4 regions of the Serratia sp. HNCC26DJ244 genome follow, and region 3 is predicted to be linked to each of the others. Evidence: predicted binding sites of a transcription regulator. Region 3 holds the regulator's gene; each other region holds the start of a gene.
What was found. Region 3 encodes Fur, which represses iron uptake genes when iron is present. Its sites were predicted from a motif close to ATAATAATGAGAACNACTATCAA; they were not measured.
Positions count from the first base shown of each region.

Region 1: the regulator Fur is predicted to act here: its motif matches at 2,011-2,033, upstream of ygiD (4,5-DOPA-extradiol-dioxygenase).
Region 2: the regulator Fur is predicted to act here: its motif matches at 1,689-1,711, upstream of AC2A06_RS04925 (Nramp family divalent metal transporter).
Region 4: the regulator Fur is predicted to act here: its motif matches at 1,279-1,301, upstream of feoA (ferrous iron transporter A).

Region 1 is NZ_JBXUGO010000005.1:223,643-226,857, reverse strand. It holds gene yjeH (L-methionine/branched-chain amino acid transporter) at 1-525, shown strand, start outside; gene ubiK (ubiquinone biosynthesis accessory factor UbiK) at 615-887, opposite strand; FMN riboswitch at 1,017-1,178, shown strand; gene ribB (3,4-dihydroxy-2-butanone-4-phosphate synthase) at 1,290-1,946, shown strand; gene ygiD (4,5-DOPA-extradiol-dioxygenase) at 2,107-2,889, shown strand; gene AC2A06_RS06585 (ester cyclase) at 3,114-3,215, opposite strand, start outside.
Region 2 is NZ_JBXUGO010000004.1:101,839-105,053, forward strand. It holds gene gltX (glutamate--tRNA ligase) at 1-941, shown strand, start outside; tRNA gene AC2A06_RS04915 (tRNA-Ala) at 1,144-1,219, shown strand; tRNA gene AC2A06_RS04920 (tRNA-Ala) at 1,278-1,353, shown strand; gene AC2A06_RS04925 (Nramp family divalent metal transporter) at 1,753-2,991, shown strand; gene AC2A06_RS04930 (aspartate/glutamate racemase family protein) at 3,119-3,215, shown strand, end outside.
Region 3 is NZ_JBXUGO010000001.1:351,789-355,003, reverse strand. It holds gene ybfF (esterase) at 1-47, shown strand, start outside; gene ybfE (LexA regulated protein) at 256-543, shown strand; gene fldA (flavodoxin FldA) at 714-1,253, shown strand; gene fur (ferric iron uptake transcriptional regulator) at 1,619-2,065, shown strand; gene glnS (glutamine--tRNA ligase) at 2,208-3,215, opposite strand, start outside.
Region 4 is NZ_JBXUGO010000010.1:55,823-59,037, forward strand. It holds gene AC2A06_RS10225 (Tex family protein) at 1-1,157, shown strand, start outside; gene feoA (ferrous iron transporter A) at 1,440-1,664, shown strand; gene feoB (Fe(2+) transporter permease subunit FeoB) at 1,727-3,215, shown strand, end outside.

The DNA.
Region 1 (3,215 bases), on a different contig from region 3:
GCATATAGTGAGGATCAGGCAGCGGCGGCTTCACTGCCAGGCATTGTGGTGCAGCTCTTTGGCGAACATGCGTTATGGGTTGCCTGCATCATCGGTTATCTGGCTTGCTTTGCCAGCGTGAATATTTATACCCAGAGTTTTGCCCGGCTGGTGTGGTCACAAGCACAACAGAGACCCGCGAGCCCGTTAGCTAAACTCTCCGCTGGGCAGGTTCCCGTTAATGCACTGAATGCGGTGGCAGTCAGTTGCCTGAGCTTTACCTTGCTGATTCATACCCTGGAATTGCCGTTGGATATGTTGTTGGTCTATGCCAATGGGATTTTTGTGCTGATTTATCTGCTGTGTATGCTGGCGGGCTGGCGGATATTACAGGGGCGCTCCCGGCTGATGGCGATTGTCGGCTCGTTACTGTGCTTGCTGTTGCTGGTGATTATTGGCTGGGAAAGCCTGTATGCACTGGGAATGTTCGTGGTTATCTGGCTGGTGATGCCGCGTAAGCTGCCAGCGGTGGTCCGCAAGCAATAAGCAAAAGCCACATTTATTGCGAACCGACAGTTATTGCGAACCCACCTAGAGGGGCTCGCACCTGATAATGATGGCGGAGAAATCCGCTATTACTCTTCGGGTTTGGTGACTACTGCGCTGTGGCGTTGGTTTTCCAACTCAGACAGGCGCTGTTCCAGCAGAGCCAGTTTTTCACGGGTGCGCAGTAATACTTGGGTCTGAATATCAAACTCTTCGCGACTGACTAAATCCAGGCGGGTTAGTTGTGCTTGCAATACCTGGCGGACTTTTTTCTCAACGTCTTCCCCGAATTCACGGACGCCTTTAGGCAGCGATTCTTGTACTTGGCGTGCGATCTGTTCAATTTTTTTCGGGTCAATCATGGTGGTGTTTCCCTTTCTGATATTGGGTGGCTACCGTCTAGTGTAATGCGTGTTGCCTGCCAGATAAACTATTAACCTCTTGCGATGAACTCAGTTGAAAGAGACAGGGGATAGGTTTATAGTTTGTAGGCTTATTCTCAGGGCGGGGTGCAAGTCCCCACCGGCGGTAAATCATCTTTTACGGTGAAAGCCCGCGAGCGCTCAGCCTGTCTCTTTGGAGTGGGTTAGAGGTCAGCAGATCCGGTGTAATTCCGGAGCCGACGGTGATAGTCCGGATGGGAGAGAGTAACGACACCTGCCGGGCCGAAGCCCGCTTGCGTTATTTTTTCGGCTATTGTGATGGCCACTCCTCAAGATCGCCCTGATTCTGGTAATCCATAATATTAATGAGGTTTTTTTACCATGAATCAGACTCTACTTTCAGATTTCGGTACGCCGTTAGAACGCGTTGAACATGCTCTGGAGGCACTGCGTAATGGACGTGGTGTGATGGTGCTTGATGATGAGAATCGTGAAAACGAAGGTGACATGATTTTCGCCGCAGAAACCATGACCGTTGAGCAGATGGCGCTGACCATTCGCCATTGTAGCGGTATTGTGTGCCTCTGTATCCCCGAAGAGCGTCGTCAGCAGCTCGAATTGCCGATGATGGTCAGCAATAACTCCAGCCAATTCCAGACGGCGTTCACCGTGACCATTGAAGCGGCACAAGGTGTCACCACCGGTGTTTCTGCGGCTGATCGCCTGACCACTATCCGTGCGGCGATTGCTGATAATGCCAAACCCAGTGATTTGCATCGCCCTGGTCATGTTTTCCCACTACGTGCGCAACCCGGTGGCGTATTGAGCCGCCGAGGCCATACCGAAGCAACGGTTGACCTGGTTTCCCTGGCAGGGTTTAAACCCGCAGGTGTGCTGTGTGAATTGACCAATGATGACGGCAGCATGGCACGTGCCCCTGAAGTGATCACCTTTGCCAAGCAACATGACATGGTGGTGTTGACCATCGAAGATCTGGTGGCTTACCGTCAGGCACAGGAAAAAAAGTCAGTTAATTGACTGATGAATATAAAAAAGCCGCGATGCGGCTTTTTTATTGGCTAAATACAGTAATTCAAATTTATTGAAAATCTTTATCATACTTATCTGACTTTTTTAATTGCGTGAAGAGCGTAATGTCATCGGCAGACGAATTATTATTCTAAGCTGAGGGTAATTTATGACCACTTCTCGTATGCCCGCTCTTTTTCTTGGCCACGGTAGCCCGATGAACGTGTTGGAAGAAAACCGTTATACGCAGGCATGGCGTGCGCTGGGTGAACAATTGCCAAGGCCCAGGGCGATTGTGGCTATTTCTGCTCACTGGTACCTGCAAATGACCGCAGTCACCGCAATGGCTCAGCCGAAAACCATCCATGACTTTGGTGGTTTTCCTCAGGCATTGTTTGATATCCAATATCCGGCACCCGGCTCGCCTGAACTGGCGGCAGAACTGCAACGTTTACTGGCCCCGGTTAAGGTTATCGCCGATACCAGCGAGTGGGGGCTTGATCATGGTAGCTGGGGAGTTTTAATCAAGATGTATCCACAAGCGGATATTCCGGTGGTGCAATTGAGTATTGATGGGACCCAGCCAGCAGAATATCACTATCAACTAGGCCGTAAGCTGTCAGCCCTTCGTGATCAAGGGGTGATGCTGGTGGCTAGTGGCAATGTGGTACATAACCTGCGTATGCTGAAATGGCAGCAAGATGTCAGCCCCTATCCATGGGCGGAGTCTTTTAACCAATATGTCCGTGACCATCTTGATTATCAGGGTGAACATCATCCGTTGGTGAATTATCACCAGCATGAAGGGGCGATGTTGTCGAACCCAACGCCAGAACATTACCTGCCACTGTTGTACATCCTAGGGAGTTGGGATGGCAAAGAAGCGATGTCGATCCCGGTTGATGGGATCGAAATGGGGGCCCTCAGCATGCTGTCGGTACAGGTCGGTTGATGCTAGTGGCACCATAAATACGGTAGTTGTAACCGGGATCGTGGTTGTCAGGGCTCACATTTGCGTAGATTGTGGTTTCAAATGCGAGCCGTAACAACGATGACGCCACGCCCGAAAACATATTTTGCCAGCCCTGAGTGATTGATGCCATCCAGCATTGTCATCAGTTGCTCGCTATGCACTCGCGTTGTCGCAATTCCCGCCCACAGGCAACGGAAATTAAATCAGTTCTTAAGCTGCTTTAGCGCAGTGGCCCAATCTTCGAGGTGGTGAACCCGTACGATCTGGCCGTTGTCGATTTCATGGATGTCGGTGGTGTCGATTTT
Region 2 (3,215 bases), on a different contig from region 3:
CTATAGAGTTTAGTAATCAGGAATTGGATGATCTGATTATCCGCCGTACCGATGGCGCACCAACCTATAACTTCTGTGTGGTGATCGATGACTGGGATATGGAAATTACCCATGTGATCCGTGGTGAAGACCATATCAATAATACCCCGCGCCAGATTAATATCCTGAAAGCACTGGGCGCGCCAGTACCGGAATATGCCCATGTGTCGATGATCCTGGGGGATGATGGCAAGAAATTGTCTAAACGCCATGGTGCAGTGAGCGTGATGCAGTACCGTGATGATGGCTATCTGCCGCAGGCGCTGCTGAACTATCTGGTGCGTTTGGGCTGGTCACACGGTGATCAGGAGATCTTCTCGATTGACGAAATGAAGCAACTGTTCACACTGGACGCGATTAATAAATCGGCCAGTGCTTTCAACACAGAGAAGCTACAGTGGCTAAACCATCACTATATTAACCACCTACCAGCAGAAGAGGTGGCGGTCTATCTGGCGTGGCATATTGAGCAGCAAGGGATTGAGACCCGCAATGGCCCAGAACTTAAAGATATCGTTAAGTTGCTGGGAGAACGTTGCAAAACGTTGAAGGAGATGGCGGAATCTTGCCATTACTTCTATCAAGATTTTAGTGAGTTTGATGCGGATGCTGCCAAGAAGCATTTGCGCCCGGTAGCTCGGCAACCTTTGGAGGTGGTTCGTGCCAAACTGGCGGCGATCACGACCTGGACACCAGAAAATGTACATGATGCGATTCAGGGAAGCGCAGATGAACTGGGGTTAGGCATGGGTAAGGTCGGGATGCCATTGCGCGTTGCCGTTACGGGTGTCAGTCAGTCGCCAGGTATGGATGTGACCGTGCATGCTATCGGTCAGGCACGGTCGCTTAAGCGTATTGACCAGGCGTTGGCGTATATTGCGCAGCGTGAAGCCCAGGCTTAAGTCAGACCAGCAACAGATAAAGCCCAGAGAAGTGATCGGCTGAGCTTTATGCTGTTGAGCGGGTAAGGTGATTTTTTCGCATTAATGGTGTTGACGTGGTGGCTTTTTCAGCGCTTGATCGAGTAATTCAATTTAGCCGTTGACACTGTTTCAGGGGTTTCATATTATGCGCCCCGTTCACTGAATTTTGTTATTGTGGATTGGGGCTATAGCTCAGCTGGGAGAGCGCTTGCATGGCATGCAAGAGGTCGACGGTTCGATCCCGTCTAGCTCCACCAAACTCTTTTATAAAGAGTCGGTGAACACCGTAACGCCGGTTAATGCGTAGCACTTTGTGGGGTTATAGCTCAGCTGGGAGAGCGCTTGCATGGCATGCAAGAGGTCGACGGTTCGATCCCGTCTAGCTCCACCATCATTCTAAAAAGCCGACTTTAAGTCGGCTTTTTGCTTTTAGCGCATTCTACTTTCCAATATGAAGAATACCCGGTGAGTTTAACCGGGCATTTTCCTATGTTAACAACCTAATACCAGGCCGGCGATGCCAGTAGACAGAATGCTGACTAAAGTCGCGCCAGCAATAAAATGTTAATCATTGGTTTAAATGTAACGACTAATGTTACTTATGTGTGTATTTTTAGCTGGGTGTTGCCATACTCAGTCAGTAAAACAGCAAGGTTTAGTGCGATCCATGAATAAGCTTTGGCTTATTGGTTATCGCAGCGATAAGTATTAACACGATAAATGCGTTTGATAATTATTATCATTAGTGCAAAAGTATATGGCAGGGAATCATTAACAAGGGGTTCAGACAATGCTGAACAGTCGCACAGTGAATGAAACAACATCGATCCGTAGGTCGAGAAAGATCAAACTTTCTCTGATGGGGCCTGCGTTTATTGCGGCTATTGGCTATATTGACCCCGGTAACTTCGCCACTAATATTCAGTCCGGTGCTTCTTTTGGCTATACCTTGCTGTGGGTAGTGGTATGGGCCAATGTCATGGCGATGTTGATCCAGTTGCTTTCCGCCAAGCTCGGCATTGCGACCAATAAAAACCTGGCTGAACATATTCGTGATCGTTTCCCTCGTCCGGTAGTTTGGGCCTATTGGGTACAAGCAGAAATTATCGCTATGGCCACTGATCTGGCCGAGTTTATCGGTGCGGCCATCGGTTTTAAAATGCTACTGGGGGTCTCGTTGCTACAGGGGACCGTCCTGACCGCTATTGCCACGTTCCTGATCCTGATGTTGCAAAGACGCGATCAAAAGCCACTGGAACTGGTTATTGGTGGCCTGCTGCTGTTTGTGGCTGCGGCTTACATTGTCGAATTGGCCTTTTCTCAGCCCCAATTGAGTGGGGTATTGAAGGGCATGGCGATACCGGATTTACCCAATAGCGATGCCGTGTTTCTGGCGGCCGGGGTGCTGGGGGCGACTATCATGCCTCATGTGATCTATCTGCATTCGTCATTGACGCAGAATGCCGGTAAAGACTCTAAAGCTGAGCGTTATGCAGCAACCAAAGTAGACGTCGCTATCGCCATGACCATTGCCGGTTTTGTTAACCTGGCGATGATGGCGACCGCTGCTGCGGCATTTCACTTTAATGGTCACACTGGCATTGTCGATCTTGATCAAGCCTATCTGACATTACAACCGTTGCTGGGCAACGCAGCGGCAACCATTTTTGGCTTGAGCTTGCTGGCTGCGGGTCTCTCCTCCACCGTGGTGGGAACACTGGCGGGGCAGGTGGTGATGCAAGGGTTTATTCGTTTTTACATTCCCCTATGGGTACGACGTGTGGTTACCATGTTGCCATCGTTTATTGTCATTATGCTGGGGATGGACGCAACACGGGTACTGGTACTCAGCCAGGTCCTACTGAGCTTTGGGATTGCTCTGGCGCTGGTACCGTTGCTGGTGTTTACCGGTAATCGCCAACTGATGGGGGAGATGGTTAACAGCCGCACCATCCAATACATCGGTATTTCCATCGTGGTGGTGGTGGTGGGGTTGAATGGTTACTTACTGGTGAGTAGTCTTTTTTAGACCATCGTTACAACCATGCTTTTCTTCAGTGATGACCAATATTCTCACTTAACATAATGATGTCGTCAGATTGCTCGTTCTCGAGTAATGTTTGGTTGATGGGGTTAATAACAGTGAGAAGAGAAAAATGAAGGTACTGGGCTTATTAGGTGGAATGAGCTGGGAATCCACCATACCGTATTATCGCATGATTAATGAGCAGGTAAAAACTCAGCTTGGCGGTC
Region 3 (3,215 bases):
CCGAAGCCGTATTAAGGGCCATCCACCGTTTTATTGACCAACCCTGAAGGACGATGACGATATCTCTCCAGCCCAATGAACTAGGCTGTTGCAAGCCAAGTTAAGCATTGTCGTCATTCCCCCTGCTAGGGTAAGATGGCGCGCTATCCTAGGTATAATTCAATTTGTTGAATAGACCAGGGTATTGGTGTTAACCAAACCGTCTGGAAGCGTGAAAACGTTTTTTGATACCAACTCCTTTGCAGTAAAGCAATAATGGCAAAAGAATATACGGACCGTACAACGCTAGATCTGTTTGCAGATGAACGCCGCCCGGGACGCCCGAAAACCAACCCGCTTTCCCGTGATGAACAGCTTAAGATCAATAAGCGCAATCAACTACGGCGTGACAAAGTACGGGGATTACGGCGTGTAGAACTGAAAATCAACGCCGAGGCCGTGGATGCGTTGAATAAACTGGCGGATCTGCGCAATATCAGCCGCAGTGAGTTAATTGAACAAATGCTGTTAACACAACTGGCAGAAGAACAGCCTGAAGCATGAACGGTGATGCCAGTACCCCTATAGCCCAGAGCATCACATAAATGTGATATAACCGCAGGGTAAATCTCTGGCATGATAGGGGTCTATTTACGGGTGGAGACGATGCCTCAGGTAAATCTCACACCACATTTAAGCAACACAACAAATTGAATTAAAAGGTTATTCGCAATATGGCTCATGTAGGTATTTTCTTTGGCAGCGATACTGGCAATACCGAAAACATTGCCAAGATGATCCAGAAGACCCTCCATCAAAAATACGGTAACGATGTTGCAGAACTTCACGACATCGCCAAAAGCAGCAAAGAAGATCTGGCCGCATTTGATATTCTGCTGTTCGGGATCCCCACTTGGTATTACGGCGAAGCGCAATGTGACTGGGATGATTTCTTTCCCACACTGGAAGAGGTTGACTTCAACGGTAAGTTGGTGGCGCTATTCGGCTGCGGTGATCAAGAAGACTATGCAGAGTATTTCTGCGATGCGATGGGGACACTGCGCGATATCATTGAACCACGCGGTGCAGTGATTGTCGGTAACTGGCCAACCAAGGGTTACCATTTCGAAGCCTCTAAGGGGTTAGCAGACGACAACCACTTTATTGGTCTAGCCATTGATGAAGATCGTCAACCTGAATTAACCAACGAGCGCGTAGCAGCCTGGGTCCAACAGATCTGTGAAGAACTCAGCCTGGCGGAGATCATCGGTTAAGCCTGGATTGCACCAAACCGGTTCAACAATTGATACGTTGACCGCAGCAAGAGGCTCTACAGGGCCTCTTGGCGTAAGATGACCGCTGCGATAAAGCCCAAAACCACCACTTTGTCGGTTAAATCAACCAAGTCACGTGCAGAGAGGCCTGGGTGAGCCATACCTTGGTGAACAATACATTGGTGAACAACTAGGCCTTTGCGAACAACCAGACCTTTGTGAACAACCAGCGGTTCCTATTTACGTCAACCGGTTCTATAATGAGACGCAATTACGTCTTTGCGCCAGCCCGGCATCATAAGCGGGAACTGCTCAGCATTGATTAGTACCGTGTTTGATTAGCATAATAACAGGACTGAACCCGCATGACTGATAACAATAGCGCATTGAAAAAAGCCGGCTTAAAAGTCACGCTTCCACGACTTAAAATCCTTGAAATACTGCAGGATCCAAAATGTCATCACGTCAGTGCTGAAGACCTGTACAAAAAACTGATCGACCTCGGGGAAGAGATTGGTCTGGCTACGGTTTATCGGGTACTCAATCAGTTTGATGATGCCGGTATTGTCACCCGTCACAGTTTTGAAGGTGGCAAGTCAGTCTTCGAATTAACCCAGCAACATCATCACGACCACCTAATTTGCCTGGATTGCGGCAAAGTGATCGAGTTTAGTGACGAGTCCATTGAGGCACGCCAACGGGATATCGCCAAACGGTATAATATTAAACTCACCAACCACAGTTTATACCTGTATGGTCATTGTGAAACCGGTGATTGCCGTAACAATGAAGCACTGCACAGCGAGAAATAACCGATCTCTATCAGGCTGTTCCCTTTAAGCAAGCAGCGATGCTGTTTGCTGTTCCATTTAAGATGTCCTTTAAACCGCAAGCCTATTGACTGAATGACAGCGCAGCCCATAAGGGACCGCGCTGTTACCCGTTTCAGCCGGATTATATATCCATCTTGGCCCAGGTATCACGCAAACCCACCGTCCGGTTAAATACCAGATGATCCGCTGAGGAATAGCGGCTATCAGCACAGAAATAACCTTCACGTTCAAACTGATAGGCGTTTTCTGGCTCGGCAGTGCACAGACTGGCTTCAACAAAACCTGGCTTGATCACCAGTGATTGCGGATTAATGGTAGAGAGGAAATCCTCTGCCGCCCCCGGGTTAGCCACACTGAACAAGCGATCATACAGGCGAATTTCTGCGGGTATGGCATGGGCTACAGAAACCCAATGAATCACCCCTTTCACCTTGCGGCCATCAGCAGGATCTTTACCCAGGGTTTGCGGGTCGTAGGTACAAAAAATGGTGGTGATCTCACCCGCAGCATCTTTCTCTATACGCTCCGCTTTGATGACATAGGCGTTACGCAGGCGAACCTCTTTCCCCAGTACCAGGCGCTTATACTGCTTATTGGCTTCCTCACGGAAGTCAGCGCGATCAATATAAACTTCACGGCTGAACGGCACTTCCCGTGAGCCCATTTCCGGTTTGTTCGGATGGTTAGGTACGGTCAGCGTCTCCACAGCATCCGACATGTTTTCAATCACCACTTTGACCGGATCCAGCACAGCCATGGCGCGCGGCGCATGTTCATTGAGGTCTTCACGGATACAGGACTCCAGTGCTGCCATCTCAACGTTATTATCCTGCTTGGTTACGCCAATACGCAGGCAAAACTCGCGAATAGAAGCGGCAGTGTAACCACGACGGCGCAACCCGGAAATGGTCGGCATGCGGGGATCATCCCAACCTTCCACCACCTTCTCTGATACCAGTTGGCTCAGTTTGCGCTTGGACATAATGGCGTACTCAAGATTGAGTCGCGAGAACTCATACTGACGCGGATGGCATGGGATAGAAATATTATCCAGCACCCAGTCGTACAGCCGGCGGTTATCCTGGAACTCCAGTGTACACAGCGAATGCGTGATCTCCTCCAGTGCATC
Region 4 (3,215 bases), on a different contig from region 3:
CCGAGCGCTTCTATACGCAATTGCAACAGCAATTCCCGGCAGTGAATGCACAAAAAGTGATTGTCAGTGAGGCTGGTGCTTCCGTTTATTCTGCTTCTGAGTTGGCTGCGCTGGAGTTTCCAAACCTCGATGTATCGCTACGGGGAGCTGTTTCCATCGCCCGTCGCTTGCAAGATCCGCTGGCGGAGCTGGTAAAAATCGATCCTAAATCGATCGGTGTTGGTCAATACCAGCACGATGTCAGCCAGAGCCAGTTGGCAAAAAAGTTGGACTCGGTGGTAGAAGATTGTGTGAACGCGGTGGGTGTTGACCTCAATACCGCTTCGGTACCGTTATTGACGCGTGTAGCCGGTCTCACTCGCATGATGGCGCAAAACATCGTCACTTGGCGTGATGAGAATGGTCGCTTCAGCAACCGCGAGCAGTTGCTGAAAGTCAGTCGTTTAGGGCCAAAGGCCTTTGAACAATGCGCTGGCTTTTTACGCATCAACCACGGGGATAACCCGTTGGACTCCTCAACGGTTCACCCAGAAAGTTATCCGGTGGTAGAGCGTATTCTTGCCGCAACTCAGCAAGCATTGCAGGATTTGATGGGTAACCCCAATGCAATTCGCACTCTCAAAGCCAGTGACTTTACCGATGAAAAATTCGGTGTTCCCACCGTCACCGATATCCTCAAAGAGTTAGAGAAACCCGGGCGTGACCCTCGCCCAGAGTTTAAAACTGCACTCTTTGCTGAAGGTGTGGAAACGCTCAATGATCTGCAGGTTGGCATGATCCTGGAAGGCTCAGTAACCAACGTCACTAACTTTGGTGCCTTTGTTGATATTGGTGTTCATCAGGATGGCTTGGTCCATATCTCATCGTTAGCGGATAAGTTCGTTGAGGATCCGCATACTGTGGTGAAAGCCGGTGACATCGTTAAAGTGAAGGTCATGGAAGTCGATTTGCAGCGTAAACGTATCGCGTTGAGCATGCGCCTTGATGAACAACCCGGTGAAGGTTCAGCTCGCCGTGGCGGCGGTAACAATAGCCCTGCCACGCGTAACCCCCCTGCCCGAGCCGCAGACAACAAAGCCAAGCCACGTAACAGCTCACCAGCCGGCAACAGCGCCATGGGCGATGCACTGGCCGCAGCTTTTGGCAAAAAAAGTTAAACCGATGCCATAGCCCGTTGCCGCCAACTCCGCGGCAACGGGCCTAACGACAGCCGTCATCTGATTAACGATGAGTGCTGTCACACCCCGTCATTATTGTCGAATACTTCCCATATTGAATTTGATAATCATTCTCATTAGTATTAGTCTGTTCTTTACTCAATGGTCGGAGTAGAATGCCCTAACCAACTTACCTTCACTTTATCAATGCAGGTAGCCTGGGTAACAAAGGGTTCTGAACACAGTGTTCCAGCAGAAAAGAGCGATCATTAAGAAGGTAATATGAATCTTCTTCCTAAACAGACATATAAAATTACCGGTTTCTCCAGCGAAATCAGCCCTGCCTATCGCCAGAAACTCCTGTCACTGGGAATGTTGCCCGGCTCGCTATTTAACGTCGTGCGGGTGGCACCACTGGGTGATCCCATTGAAATAAAAACTCACCGCGTCAGCCTGGTGCTGCGGAAAAAAGATTTAGACCTGATTCTGCTTGAGAATCAACCGTAGCAGGTTATCCGCCTGCCGCCGTTTTTGCCGTCTTAACTGACTGACGGGTATCACGTTGTATGATGAAGAAAATAACTATTGGCTTAATCGGTAATCCGAATTCAGGGAAAACCACGCTGTTCAACCAACTCACCGGCGCGCGTCAGCATGTCGGTAACTGGGCTGGCGTCACGGTTGAACGCAAAGAAGGTCAGTTCACCACTCCACAATCACAAGTGACGCTGGTTGACCTCCCCGGAACCTACTCGCTCACCACCATCTCAGCGCAAACCTCTCTGGATGAGCAGATTGCCTGCCACTATATCCTGGGCGGTGAAGCAGATTTGCTGATTAACGTGGTTGATGCCTCCAATCTGGAACGTAACCTCTACCTGACACTCCAACTGCTGGAACTGGGTATTCCTTGTATCGTCGCCTTGAACATGCAGGACATCGCCAAAAGTCAGAATATCGAAATCGACATCGACGCCCTTTCTGATCGCCTCGGCTGCCCGGTGGTCTCGCTGGTTTCCACCAAAGCCAATGGTATCGACAGCTTAAAGTGGACCATTGACCGTCATCAGTTTAACCAACTCAAACCACTGGTAAATTACCCGCCGCAGCTACAAGAAGAAATCGCCAAACTCACCGCTGCCATGCCACAGAATTTGCCAACGGAACAGCGCCGCTGGCTGGCACTGCAAATGCTAGAAGGTGACATCTACAGTGTTCAGTTGGCAGGTGATGCGGTGAACATGCTGCCGCAGGTCAAACTGACGTTACAACAACACCTTGATGACCCAGCGCTGGTGATTGCTGATGCCCGTTACCAATCCATCGCTACCATTTGCAATGCCGTCAGCAACGCTCAGCAAGCTCAGCCCAACCGCCTGACCGCCGCCTTGGATCGCGTGATCCTCAACCGCTGGCTAGGTGTGCCGATCTTCCTGCTGGTGATGTACCTGATGTTCCTGTTAGCGATTAATATCGGTGGCGCACTACAGCCGATTTTCGATCTCGGCTCAGCAGCGATCTTTATCCAGGGTATCCAATGGGTCGGCTACACGTTGCACTTCCCGGAATGGCTCACTATCTTCCTGGCACAAGGTGTGGGGGGCGGTATCAATACGGTTCTGCCACTGGTGCCACAAATCGGCATGATGTATCTGTTCCTGTCATTTCTGGAAGACTCCGGTTATATGGCGCGCGCGGCGTTTGTGATGGATCGCCTGATGCAATTACTTGGGCTCCCTGGCAAATCTTTCGTCCCACTGATTGTCGGCTTTGGTTGTAACGTGCCGTCGATCATGGGTACTCGCACGCTGGATGCCCAACGTGAACGGTTGATCACCATCATGATGGCACCGTTTATGTCATGTGGTGCACGCTTGGCAATCTTCGCCGTATTCGCTGCCGCCTTCTTCGGCCAACATGGTGCGAGTGTGGTGTTCTCACTCTATATGCTGGGAATTGCGGTTGCTATCCTCACCGGCTTGGTATTGAAATACACCATCATGCGCGGTGAAGCCTCACCCTTTGTGATGGAATTACCGGTCTATCATGTGCCACATT